One region of the Micromonospora sp. NPDC002389 genome, then DNA from elsewhere that is predicted to be linked to it. Evidence: riboswitches for the same ligand, from Rfam matches in the RefSeq annotation. Region 1 holds a riboswitch; each other region holds the start of a gene.

Evidence for each region. Region 1 has a riboswitch for cobalamin ahead of ABT008_RS19955 (energy-coupling factor ABC transporter permease). Riboswitches for the same ligand answer to the same signal wherever they lie in the genome.
Region 2: linked by a shared signal. The riboswitch ahead of ABT008_RS16020 (ribonucleoside-diphosphate reductase subunit alpha) and the one ahead of ABT008_RS19955 (energy-coupling factor ABC transporter permease) in region 1 are both predicted to bind cobalamin.
Region 3: linked by a shared signal. The riboswitch ahead of ABT008_RS29430 (ABC transporter substrate-binding protein) and the one ahead of ABT008_RS19955 (energy-coupling factor ABC transporter permease) in region 1 are both predicted to bind cobalamin.

The regions. Positions count from the first base shown of each region.
Region 1 covers NZ_JBEOWP010000010.1:44,189-48,307, forward strand. The annotation lists gene ABT008_RS19945 (YncE family protein) at 1-21, shown strand, start outside; gene ABT008_RS19950 (roadblock/LC7 domain-containing protein) at 211-630, shown strand; cobalamin riboswitch at 723-897, shown strand; gene ABT008_RS19955 (energy-coupling factor ABC transporter permease) at 928-1,620, shown strand; gene ABT008_RS19960 (energy-coupling factor ABC transporter substrate-binding protein) at 1,617-1,946, shown strand; gene cbiQ (cobalt ECF transporter T component CbiQ) at 1,946-2,689, shown strand; gene ABT008_RS19970 (energy-coupling factor ABC transporter ATP-binding protein) at 2,686-3,552, shown strand; gene ABT008_RS19975 (alpha-glucuronidase) at 3,584-4,119, shown strand, end outside.
Region 2 covers NZ_JBEOWP010000007.1:236,859-240,977, forward strand. The annotation lists gene ABT008_RS16020 (ribonucleoside-diphosphate reductase subunit alpha) at 1-1,232, opposite strand, end outside; cobalamin riboswitch at 1,369-1,576, opposite strand; gene ABT008_RS16025 (non-ribosomal peptide synthetase/type I polyketide synthase) at 1,697-4,119, shown strand, end outside.
Region 3 covers NZ_JBEOWP010000027.1:30,079-34,197, forward strand. The annotation lists gene ABT008_RS29425 (hypothetical protein) at 1-647, shown strand, start outside; cobalamin riboswitch at 880-1,052, shown strand; gene ABT008_RS29430 (ABC transporter substrate-binding protein) at 1,084-2,067, shown strand; gene ABT008_RS29435 (iron chelate uptake ABC transporter family permease subunit) at 2,136-3,128, shown strand; gene ABT008_RS29440 (ABC transporter ATP-binding protein) at 3,128-3,889, shown strand; gene ABT008_RS29445 (CbiX/SirB N-terminal domain-containing protein) at 3,886-4,119, shown strand, end outside.

The DNA.
Region 1 (4,119 bases):
GGCCCGGTGCCGTCGTCCTGAGCGGGAATCACCGTCGGTCAGAGGAGCGATTCCCGGTGTGACCGTGACGTCCGACCCGTCCGATTAGGGTGACCAGCGTCGTCGTACGTTAGGGGGATCAGGGAACCGGATCCGGGGGAGTGTCAGCCCCCTGAGGCCGCGTCTTCTCTGGTACGAACGTAGGAGTTTCGACGAGAGGACAGCGCCCTTATGACCCATGCCCTGGTCACCGCCGAGAACCTCAGCGCCGCGCTGGACGACATCGTGGATCGCGTGCCCGGTGCCAAGTTCGCGGTGGTGCTCTCCCCGGACGGCATCATGCTGGGGGCCTCGCGGGGCATCGACGAGGAGATCGCCGAGCAACTGTCCAGTGTGGTCTGTGGTCTCCAGGCGTTGGGTCTGGCTGCCGCACGATTGTGCGGTGAGGGTGAGCTGCACCAGGTGGTGGTGCAGATGTCGCGGGCGTTCCTGTTCCACGCCACCACCGGCAACGGGGCGATCCTCACCGTCGGTATCGACGGCTCGGCCGAGGTGGGGGACATGGCGTACGAGGTCGCCCTCTTCTGCGCCAGGGCCGGGCATCACCTGCCGGTGTACGTGGAGCCGGCGCCCCACCTGACCGGGCGGTGACCTACCCGGGAATCGTCGTGACAAACGGCACTCTTCGACCGCGTCCGGCCGCTGGGGCATCGATGAGTCTTGTGCGCCGGTGCGCGGAACGGATAACGTCTCGCCGTCGCGGTAATGGGAAGCCGGTGTGAGACCGGCGCGGCCCTCGCCACTGTGACCGGGGAGTTCACTCCGACTTGTACGCCACTGGGTCCGTGGAGGACCTGGGAAGGCCGGAGTACGCGACGATCCGGGAGCCAGGAGACCGACCCCGACGTGTGATCTCGTCCACGAGGTGTTGGAAGGGGAGGTCGACTCATGCACATCGCTGAGGGCTACCTACCACCGGTGCAGGCGGCGGCATGGTTCGCGGTCTCGACACCGTTCGTCATCCACGGTGCGCGCAACCTGGTCCAGCAGGTCCGCGCGAACCCCGACGCGAAGCTGTTGCTCGGCGCGGCCGGGGCGTTCACCTTCGTCCTGTCGGCGCTGAAGATCCCTTCGGTGACCGGGTCCTGTTCTCATCCGACCGGTGTGGGTCTCGGTGCGATCCTGTTCCGAGCCCCCGTGATGAGTGTGCTCGGCACGATCGTGCTGCTGTTCCAGGCACTGCTGCTGGCTCACGGCGGGTTGAGCACGCTCGGCGCGAACGTCTTCTCGATGGCCATCGTCGGCCCCTGGGTGGCCTTCGGCGTGTACGCGCTGATCCGCCGGCTCGGTGGCGGCCTCGGCATCTCGGTGTTCTTCGCCGCGGCCCTGGCCGACCTGGCGACCTACTGCGTGACCAGCGCCCAGCTCGCGCTGGCCTTCCCGGACCCGGATTCGGGCTTCGTCGGCGCGCTGGCCAAGTTCGGTTCCATCTTCGCGGTCACCCAGATCCCGCTGGCGATCAGCGAGGGCCTGCTCACCGTCCTGGTGGTGCGGTTGCTGGTCCGGGTGAGCCCGCAGGAACTCCGCCGGCTCGGCATTCTGCGCCGTCCGGCCCCGACGACCGAGGGAGCGGTGGCGTGAAGTCGTTCGGCCGGACCAACCTGTTGTTGCTGCTCGCCGTGGTGGCGTTGGCGGTGGCGCCGCTGGTGCTGGGTCTCGGCAGCGGCGAGGAGCCGTTCGCCGGGGCGGATGCCCTCGCCGAGGAGGCGATCGTCAACGACCACCCCGACTACGAGCCGTGGTTCAGCTCGATCTACGAGCCGCCGTCGGGTGAGATCGAGTCGGCGTTGTTCGCGCTCCAGGCCGCCCTCGGCGCCGGGTTCCTCGGCTACTACTTCGGGGTCGCCCGGACCCGGCAGCGGCTGCGTGGCGAGCAGACCGCGACCGGGGAGAAGACCACCGACTAGTGCTCGCGTTGGACGTGGCGGCGTACGCCAGCCCCTGGCGACGCCGCCACCCGGCGGAGAAGGCCCTGTTGGCCCTGGGGCTGTTGGGCTGCGCGTTGCTCCTGCCACCGTGGCCGGGTGCCCTGGTGGTGGGCCTGACCGCGGCGGCGGCGTTGCTCGGGCCGGCGGCGCTGCCGCCGCGCCTGCTGGTCCGGGCGGCCCGGACCCCGCTGTTGTTCATCCTGACCGGCTCGGTGCCGATGCTGGTGGCGGTCTCCGGTCCGACGCGCGTGCGGTGGGCGCCGGAGGGGCTGGTGACGGCCGCCGCGACCGCCGGTCGGGCCTGCGCCGCGCTGCTCTGCCTGCTGCTGTTCGCCGCCACCACGCCGCTCGCCGACGTGCTGCCCCGACTGCAGCGTCTCGGGGTGCCCAGCGCGGTCACCGAGGTGGCCGCGCTGATCTATCGGATGTTGTTCCTGCTGTTGGAGAGCGTGCACGCGGTGCGGCAGGCCCAGGCGGCCCGGCTGGGGTACCGGACCTGGGCCAGCACCTACCGGTCGCTGGCCGGGCAGGCGGGCGCGGTCTTCGTCCGGGCGTTCTCGCTGGCCCGGCGCTGGGAGGAGGGGTTGGCGCTGCGCGGTTACACCGGCTCGTTGGCGGTACGCACCGAGGTCCGCCGGCCGTCGGCGGCGTTCCTGGCGGTCACCGTGCTGCTGTTGGCGGCGGTGGTGCTGGCCACCCGGCTGCTGGTGGCGCTCGCGTGAGCAGCGACCCGCCGCTGTTGGAGCTGCGCGGCGTCAGCTTCGGGTACGAGGCGGAGCGGCCGGTGCTGACCGACGCCGACCTGCGGGTGCCGGCCGGGCGGCGGATGGCCGTGCTGGGGCCCAACGGCGGTGGCAAGACGACCCTGTTCCGGCTGATGGTCGGCGCGTTGGCCGCCGACGCGGGCACGGTGCTGGTCGGCGGGGTGCCGCTGCGCCGGACCCGGTCCGGGCTGCTCGACGTGCGCCAGCAGGTGCAACTGGTGCTCCAGGACCCCGACGACCAGTTGTTCGCCGCGACCGTCTTCCAGGACGTCTCGTTCGGGCCGGTCAACCTCGGCCTGGACGACGCGCGGGTGCGGCAGCGCTGTGCCGAGGCGCTGGCGGCGTTGGAGATCACCGACCTCGCCGACCGCCCCACCCACCTGCTCTCGTACGGCCAGCGCAAGCGGGTGGCGATCGCCGGGGCGGTGGCGTTGCGGCCCCGGGTGCTGATCCTGGACGAGCCGACCGCCGGGCTCGACCCGTCGGGGGTGGAGGCGCTGCTGCGGACGCTCGACGCCCTGCACCGGGCCGGCACCACGCTGCTGCTCGCCACGCACGACGTGGACCTGGCGTACCGGTGGGCCGACGAGCGGGTGCTGGTGGCGGGTGGCCGGATCCGGCAGGGCGTGACCGGTGCCGAGCTGGGCGGCGGGGACCTGCTCGACGGTGCCGCGTTGACTCCGGCGTGGGCGCCGGTGGTGCACCGGCTGCTGGACCGCGTACCCGGGCTGGCCGGTGCCCGACCGCGCACCCCGGCGGAGTTGGCGCGGCTGCTGGACGCTCTGGTCGGTACCGGCCGAAAGGTCCCGGAAGGACCTTGACGCATCGATCAGCGTGGTTACGATATGCGCAATGCGACGGAATCGCCCGGAGTGCGACACCAGCCCCGACCCGACCGACGTCCATCCCGCCTGGCTGCCGCCGGCCGCGTTTCGCGCCGTCGGTTCCCGGCACACGCTCGTCCACGGCGACGGCCTGCTCGTCGACACGGTGCTGCGCGAGGTCCGACTCGCCTGCGCCACGCACGGCGGCACGGTCCGCCGCTCCGCCGACGGCCCACCCGCCCACCTCGTCCTCGCCCTGACCGGCCGCTCACCACAGCCCGCCGAGACCGAGGCCGCCGGTCGGCCGGGCGGGACCGCACCCGCGACCGAGCCGTCCGGCCGCACACCATCCGTCGTGAACGACGATGGGATGCGGCGAGTCCTCGACGCCGCGCGGGCCGACCTGGCCGCCGCCGGGGGCGGGCCGCTCGGCGACGAGGGGTACGCGGTCGTCCGCCACGGCGAGGTCACGGTGGTCCTGGCCGACGCGCCGGCCGGACTGCTCCACGGACTGTTCCACGTCGTCCGGCTCGGCGAGTCGGCGTTCGGCGCACCGCATCCGGC
Region 2 (4,119 bases), on a different contig from region 1:
CACCCGTTGCCGGTCTGCGCGAGCGTCCGCATCATCCGGCCGTACAGGTCGCGGGCCTTGACGGTCTTGACCGCCTTCTTCTCCGCCGCCCGGTACGCCTCGTCGAACGCCTCACCGAACAGGTCGGGCAGCTCGGGGGCGTCCGACGGGTCGACCAGCGACCAGTCGCCGTCCGCCTCGACCCGCCGCATGAACTCGTCCGGGATCCAGTTGGCGAGGTTCAGGTTGTGCGTCCGCCGGGACTCCTCGCCGGTGTTGTCCCGCAGTTCGAGGAACTCCTCCACGTCCGGGTGCCACGGTTCGAGATAGACGCAGGCCGCGCCCTTGCGACGGCCGCCCTGGTTGACCGCGGCCACTCCGGCGTCCAGCGTCTTGAGGAACGGCACGATGCCGTTCGACCTGCCGTTGGTGCCCCGGATCAGGGCGCCCCGACCGCGTACCCGGGACCAGGAGATGCCGATGCCGCCGGAGAACTTGGACAGCTTCGCGACCTGGTGGTAGCGCTCGTAGATGGAGTCGAGTTCGTCGCGCGGCGAGTCGACCAGGAAGCACGAGGACATCTGGGTGTGCCGGGTGCCGGAGTTGAACAGCGTCGGCGAGCTGGGCAGGTAGGCCAGGCTGGACATCAGTCGGTAGAAGCCGATCGCCTCGCCGGGCGTCTGCGACAGGCCGCAGGCGACCCGCAACAGCCAGTACTGCGGCGTCTCCACCACGAGCCGGGTCTGCGGGTGCCGCAGCAGGTACCGGTCGGCGACCGTACGCAGCCCGAAGTACTCGAAGCGCAGGTCCCCCGCCGGGTCGACGGCGTCGTCCAGTTTGCGCGCGTTGCGGGCCACGAACGCGGCGGTGTCGTCGCCGATCAGGCCCAGACCGTGGGCGTACCGGATGGACTGGCTGAAGCTGGCCACCTGCTGCCCGCGGACCTCCTTGTCCACGTACGCGGCCAGCAGTCGGGCCGCCAGCTTCGAGTACTGCGGCTCCTCACCGATCAGTTCGGCCGCGGTCTGGATGGACAGCTTGTCCATCTCGGCCGTGGTCGCGCCGTCGTAGAGCCCGCTGATGGTCTTGGTGGCCACCCGCAGCGGGTCGATCTCGTCCAGGTCGGCGACCCACCGCTCCACCGCCTTGACGATCTTGTTGACGTCCACCGGCTCGGTGTCGCCGTTCCGCTTACGGACCTGCATGACGTGCCGGCGTTGCTCCGGCCCCGCCTGCTCCTGGGTCACCGTCATGTTCCCCCTCCTCACGCCTGTCCCCGAGATCGTCGGGTCCGCGCGGGAGGACGCCGCCGGTCACCGACGGCACTGCTGCCGTGACTGACCAGCTCGTGGCGTCGGCCGTCCCACGCGGCCGTCGACCGCCGCACACGTCGCGTGCGGCGCGCTGGCAGGTCTTCGGACTCGTGGGCCTGGTGCTCGCGCCTACTGGCCGTCGCTTCCCAGACCTGGCGGGTCCAGTGCGTGATGACGGCGGTCGTTCCCACTCACCGCTGCGGGGCAGTCCCGGATTCCCACCGGGTTCCCTCTTGCCTCGACCGCCGTGGAGCGGCGGCCGAACCAGCTACGGGGCACACCATATATGGGTGCGGTGCGGAGATGGCAACACCAGATGCTGTGCCGGGCGTGTCGCGTGCCAGATGCCGGGCGTCCCGCCGACCGCCGGCCGGGTACTCGATCATGCCCACTAGCATCGTCGCGTGCAGACAGCGGCCGGACCCGGCGACCGACGGGCACTGCTCGACATCCTCGTCCACGCCGCGGATCGGGCCCCCGACCAGGTGATCGTGCACGTGCGCGAGGACGGCACCGAACGCACCGTCACCGTCCGACAGTTGCGGGACGAGGCGCTGCGGGTGGCGGGCGGCTACCGGGCCGCCGGAGTGGCACCGGGCACTCCGGTGATCCTGGTCGCCGACGCCGGGGACGACTTCCAGCCGCTGTTCTGGGGGGCGCTCGCCGCCGGGCTGGTCCCGGTGCCGCTGCCACCCGAGCCGACCCGGGTACGGGCCGTCCGCGAGCTGCTCACCGACGCGGTGACCGTGGTGGACGACGCCACCGACGCGATCGCCGACGGGCTCGACGGCCCGGTGCTGCGGCTGGCCGACCTGCGGACCGGCACCCCACCGGAGGAGTTGTTCGCGGCCGACCCCACCGACGTGGCGTTCCTCCAGTTCTCCTCCGGCAGCACCGGCACGCCGCGCGGGGTGGAGTTGACCCACGCCAACGTGCTGGCCAATGTGGAGCAGTCCCGGCTGGCCAGTGGCGCCGGGCCGGACGACGTCCTGGTCACCTGGATGCCGTACTTCCACGACATGGGGTTGATCGGCACCCACCTGACCCCGCTCGCGATCGGGTGCACACAGGTCCGCGTACCCCCGATGGCGTTCGCCAAGCGCCCGGCGCTGTGGTTCACCGCCGCCCACCGGCACCGCGCGACCCTGCTCTCGGCGGCGAACTTCGCGCTGGCCCTGGCCGTCCGCCGGGTCCCGGCGGACCTCCTCGCCACGCTGGACCTGAGCCGGGTCCGGTGCGTGGTGGTGGGCGCGGAGCCCATCTCCCCCACCGTGTGGCGGGCCTTCCTGGCGCACGTCCGCCCGGCCGGGCTCGCCCCGTCCGCCCTGCGACCGGTGTACGGCCTGGCGGAGGCGACCCTCGCGGTGACCTTCCCGCCGCCCGGAGAGGTCGCCGAGCCGCTGGTGCTGGACCGGGCCGCGCTGAGCCGGGGCCGCGCGGTGACCACCGGGCCGGGCCCGCACGCCGTGGAGCTGATGGACCTGGGGCACCCGGTGCCCGGCTGCGAGGTCCGCGTCGTCGACGCGCGGCACCGGCCACTGCCCGAGGACCGGGTGGGCCTGATCGAGGTACGCGGCCCGAACGTGGCGCGCGGCTACCACCGGGATCCGCAGGCCAGCCGGGAGACCTTCCTGGACGGCTGGCTGCACACCGGTGACCTGGGTTTCCAGCGCGCCGGTCGGCTCTGCGTGACCGGCCGCGCGAAGGACGTCATCTTCGTCAACGGTCGGACGTTCCACGCCCCCGACCTGGAGGCGGTGGCCGCCGCGACCGTCGGGCTGCCTGCCACGGTGACGGCGGTGGTCGGCTGCACCGACCCGGACACCGGCGGCGAGCGGATCGTGGTGTTCGTGGCCTGGGCGCGACCGCCGGCCGGGGCGACCGTGGTGCTCGACACCACGCGGGCCCGGGTCGCCGAGGCGGCCGGGCACGACGACGTACGGGTGCTGCCGCTGCCGCCCGGCGCATTCGCCCGGACCACCAGCGGAAAGCTGCGGCGGCGACGGATGCGCGAACGCTACCTGGCCGGCGACTTCGCCGACCGGGAACGCCGCTGGCACCCGGCGGCGACCGAGCGCCCACACCCGCACTCGTCCGGCTTCACGCAACCGGCCACCTCGGAGGAGACGCACCCGGTGGCCGGGCCACCGTCGGACGGCTCGGGGCCGGTGTCCCGGCGACGGGTCGAGCAGGTCGTCCGGGCGGTCTGGGCGCGGGTGCTGGACCGGCCCGCCGACACCATCGCGGCGGACGACCGTTTCCTTGCCATCGGCGGTTCGTCGCTCAAGGCGATGGAGGTGCTGGCCGGGCTGGAGGACGCCCTCGGCACCACGTTCGATCCGGCGGACCTGCGGGACTGCCCCACCGTCGCCACGTTGACCGACCGCATCCTGGCCGGGCCGCCCACGACCCGACCGGCACCGCCGGAGAGCCGCGCCCCGGAGCGGCCGGACACCCGTTCCGGCGCGACGCCGCTCGCGGTCATCGGGATGGCCTGCCGCTTCCCGGGTGCCGACGCCCCCGACGAGTTCTGGCGCGGCCTCGTCGACGGCGTCGACGCGGTGCGGCCGGTCCCGGAGCACCGGTGGACGCCGCAGGACGGTCGGCCCCGCTGGGGGTCCTTCCTGGACGATCCGATGCAGCTCGACGCGGACTTCTTCGGGCTCTCCGACGAGGAGGCCCGGCTCACCGACCCGCACGCCCGACTGTTCCTGGAGATCGGGTACGAGGCGCTCGAACGCGCCGGGTACGCCGGGCCGCGTCGGCAGGGCCGTCGCGTCGGGGTCTTCGCCGCCGTCGGCGAGAGCGCCTTCCCGGAGCTGCTGGC
Region 3 (4,119 bases), on a different contig from region 1:
ACGAGGCGTTCCTCGCCTGGCGTGATGCGATGTACCGGCTCACCTCAGGACAGGAGGCGGCGAGATCGTGGCGACGGAGCAGGTACACGTTTGCGCATCGGCTTGGTGCGGCCCTGGTCGGTGCCACCGAAGCCGGCGCCGCGATCAGTGGGCCAGTCATCTACGGCGTCTGGCTCCGGTGGGGCCTGCTCTACGTAGGCCAGACGCGTGAGGCGGAGCGACGGTTGCGCGATCTCCCGGTGGGGGAGAGCCATCATCTGGCCAACACTTTTCCGCCCGAGATCTGGCACCGAGTCGTCGTAGTCGCCTGGCCGATGCTCGTGGAGGCCCAGCCCTTGGCAGCGCGATTTGGGTCCGATGCCGTGGGCCTGGCGCTTGAGCATGCCCTGCAAGGCCAACTGCGGCCGCTCGTGAACTCAGAGCGGCGTACATCGGACGGTGGCTGGCGGGACGTGATGTGGGAAGACAGCAGGTCGCGCGGTGCACGTATAGCTCACGAGGTCGTTGAGCTTGTCCAGGCGGTGCGCAAGGTCTGGGATGATGCGGCGTGTCAGCCTGCCGGAGGTATGGCGGCACCGCCTTCATGCCGAGTGGTCTTTCCCGGGGAACTCTTGTCGCAGAAAGCGGCCGAATCCCAAAGGCCGTGACGATCGCGAGGTCGTCAACGATTGCTGTTGTCACGGCGATCGGCTGCCACCGGTTGACGGAGCGAGCCAGCGGAACACCGACGAGTCGTGGAGCCATGCAGCGCCTGGTAGTCGCGGCTCCTCGCGGAGAGACCTCCAGCGTTGTGTCGCGAAGGTATCTCCGGTAGCGGTAACCCCACAACGTGGACTCTCACCATGATCTAGGCCACGGTGACGGTGCTGCCTGCTTTGGTTAGGGTGGCCTCGCCGTGGTGCTCGGGAAGCCGGTGTGAGACCGGTGCGGCCCTCGCCACTGTGATCGGGATGCTGGAGGCCACCGCAAGGTCACTGGGCGTATGCCTGGGAAGGCCGGTCGCCAGCGCACCACCCGTCAGCCAGGAGACCGGCCACGGCACCTGTACGACCCGTCCACGAGGTGCTGGAAGGTGGTCCCGCTATGCGGTTCCCTGCGTCCTGGCGCGTTGCCGCGCCGCTCTCCGTCGTACTCGTCCTGGTCGGTGGCTGCGCCACGACCGGTGACAGTGATCCGGCTGCCACGGCGTCCGCTGCCGGGCCTGTGGAGTTCACCAACTGCGGCGTACCGGTCGTGGTCCCGAGCCCTCCGGCGCGGGCGGTGACGATGAACCAGCCCGCCACCGAGATCATGCTGGCGCTCGGCCTGGAGGACCGGATGGCCGGCACCGCCTACCTCGACGACCAGGTGCTGCCCGAGTATGCCGCCGCGTACGCGAAGGTGCCGGTACTGGCCAAGGAGTACCCGTCGAAGGAGAAGTTGCTCGAACTGGAGCCTGACTTCGTCTACGGCTCCTTCGCGAGCGCGTTCGGCGACGAGGGGGCCGGTGACCGTGCCGAGTGGCAGAAGCTCGGTGTGGGCACGTACGTCTCCGCCGCCGGATGTCCGAAGGAGACGCGACCGGCGAAGCTGACGATCGACGACGTGTTCGCCGAGATCCGGGAGATCGCCGCGATCTTCGGCGTCGCGGAGCGGGCCGAGACGCTGATCGCCGACCAGAAGCAGCGCATCGCGGACGTGTCGGCGGATGCGAAGGGCACGCGGGTGCTGTGGTGGGACGGCGGCAACGACGCGCCCAGTGCCGGCGCCTGCTGCGGCGGCCCGGCCATGATCATGTCTGCGGCCGGGGTCACCAACATCTTCGACGACCTGACCGGCAGTTGGGCCGACACCAACTGGGAGGCCGTCGTCGAGCGCAACCCGGACGTGATCGTGCTCGTCGACGCGAGCTGGGACACCGCCGCCGCCAAGCAGGCGTTCCTCGAGAAGCACCCGGCGCTCAAGGACCTGCCCGCCGTCAAGGACAAGCGGTACGTCACCCTGGCCTTCTCCTCCACCTCGGCCGGTGTGCGGAACGTCCTCGCGGTGGAGGCACTGGCCCGGGGCGTCGGCGGGGTGAGCAGCTGACCACCGTCACCACCCGGCCGGCGCAGACTCCGGCGAAGCCGGTCCGAGCGGTGCGCATGGTGGCCGTGGTGGTCGTACTCGCGGTCGGCCTGGTGTTGTCGGTGGCCGCGGCGGTGACGGTGGGGCCGGCAGACCTGTCGCTGGGCACCGTGTGGCTGGTCATCACCAATCATCTCGGCCTGACGAGCGCCGACGTGCCGCTGCTGCGCGACCACATCGTGTGGGAGCTGCGGCTGCCGAGGGTGCTGGGCGCCGCCGTGGTCGGGGCCGGCCTCGCCGCCTGCGGGGCGGTCATGCAGACCGTCACCCGCAACCCGCTCGCCGACCCGTACCTGTTGGGTGTCTCCTCCGGGGCGTCGCTGGGTGCCGTCGCCGTCCTGGTCCTGGGCCTCGGCGCGGGTGCCGCGGCGCTCACCGGGGGCGCGTTCGTGGGGGCGCTCGCCGCGTTCGCCGTCGTGGTCGCCGCCGCCGGCCAGCGCGCGGTGCTGCGACCGACCCGGGTGGTGCTGGCCGGGGTCGCCGTCGCGCAGCTGTGCGCCGCGTTGACGACGTTCGTGATCATCTGGGCGGCCCACCCGCACGCGACCCAGACCATCACCTTCTGGCTGTCCGGCTCGCTCGCCCGCGTCGACTGGACCGCACTGGCGTGGGCGACGCCGCTGCTCGCGGTGGGGTTCGCCGTGATCCTCCGGTGTGCCCGCGCGCTCAACGCGTTCGCGTTCGGTGAGGAGGCCGCCGCCGCCCTCGGCGTGGACGTTCGGCGGGTCCGGTGGCTGCTGCTGGTCACCACGGCCCTGCTGACCGCCGTGCTGGTCTCGATAAGCGGCGCGATCGGGTTCGTCGGCCTGATCCTGCCGCACGCCGTGCGGCGGTTCACCGGCCCCGACCACCGCAGGCTGCTGCCGGTCGTCGTGCTCGCCGGAGCGATCTTCCTGATCTGGGTGGACACCGCGGCCAGGACCCTGTTCGACCCCCGTGAGCTACCGGTGGGCGTGCTGACCGCCCTGCTCGGGGTGCCCGCGTTCGTGCTACTGCTGCGCCGAGGGGACCGGAACACCTGATGCTGGACATCCACGACGTCTCGTGGTCGGTGCCGGCCGCTCGACTCCTCGACGGCGTCACCTGCTCGGCGCCGCGCGGCACCCTGGTCGGACTGCTCGGCCCCAACGGGTCCGGCAAGACCACCCTGCTGCGGGTCGTCGCCGGGTTGATCACCCCCCGATCCGGGACCGTGACCGTCGCGGGCGACGACGTGGCCGGGCTGCCGCGTGCCACCGTGGCGCGGCGGATGGCCCTGCTCGCCCAGTACGCCGAGACCGACCTCGATCTGACCGCCCTCGACGTGGTGTTGCTCGGCCGTACCCCGCACCGCCGTTCCCGCTGGTCGGACACCGACACCGACCGGGCCGCCGCCGCCGACGCGCTCGACCGCGTCGACATGACCGGGTACGCCCACCGCCGCTGGCAGACGCTCTCCGGCGGGGAACGCCAACGGGTCCAGCTCGCCCGGGCCCTGGCCCAGGAACCGCAACTGCTGCTGCTCGACGAGCCCACCAACCACCTCGACATCGGCCACCAGCTCCAACTGCTGGGCCTGGTCCGTCGCAGCGCCGTCACCACTCTTGCCGCACTGCACGACCTCAACCTGGCCGCGATGTTCTGTGACCTCGTGGTGGTGCTGCACCATGGCCGGGTCGTCGCCTCCGGAACGCCTGCCGACGTGTTGACACCCGCGCTGCTCGCCGACGTGTACGCCGTGGACGCCGACGTCACCGTGCACGATGGACGCCCGATCATCACCTACCGGGTACCGGCAGCATGAACGTCCTGCTCGTCTCACGCGGGGCGACCCACCACGGCGGCCACGACGCGATCCACCGACTCGCCGCGGCGGTCGCCGAGGCCAGGGGCGTACCGGTGCGGGCCTGTTTCCTCGACGGCGCCGAGCCGTCCCTGCACACCGCCCTCGACGCCGTCCCGGAGCATGGCGAAGTCCTGCTCGTGGCCGTGCACCTACCGCCCGACCGGTACCTCGACACCTGGCTCCGGCGC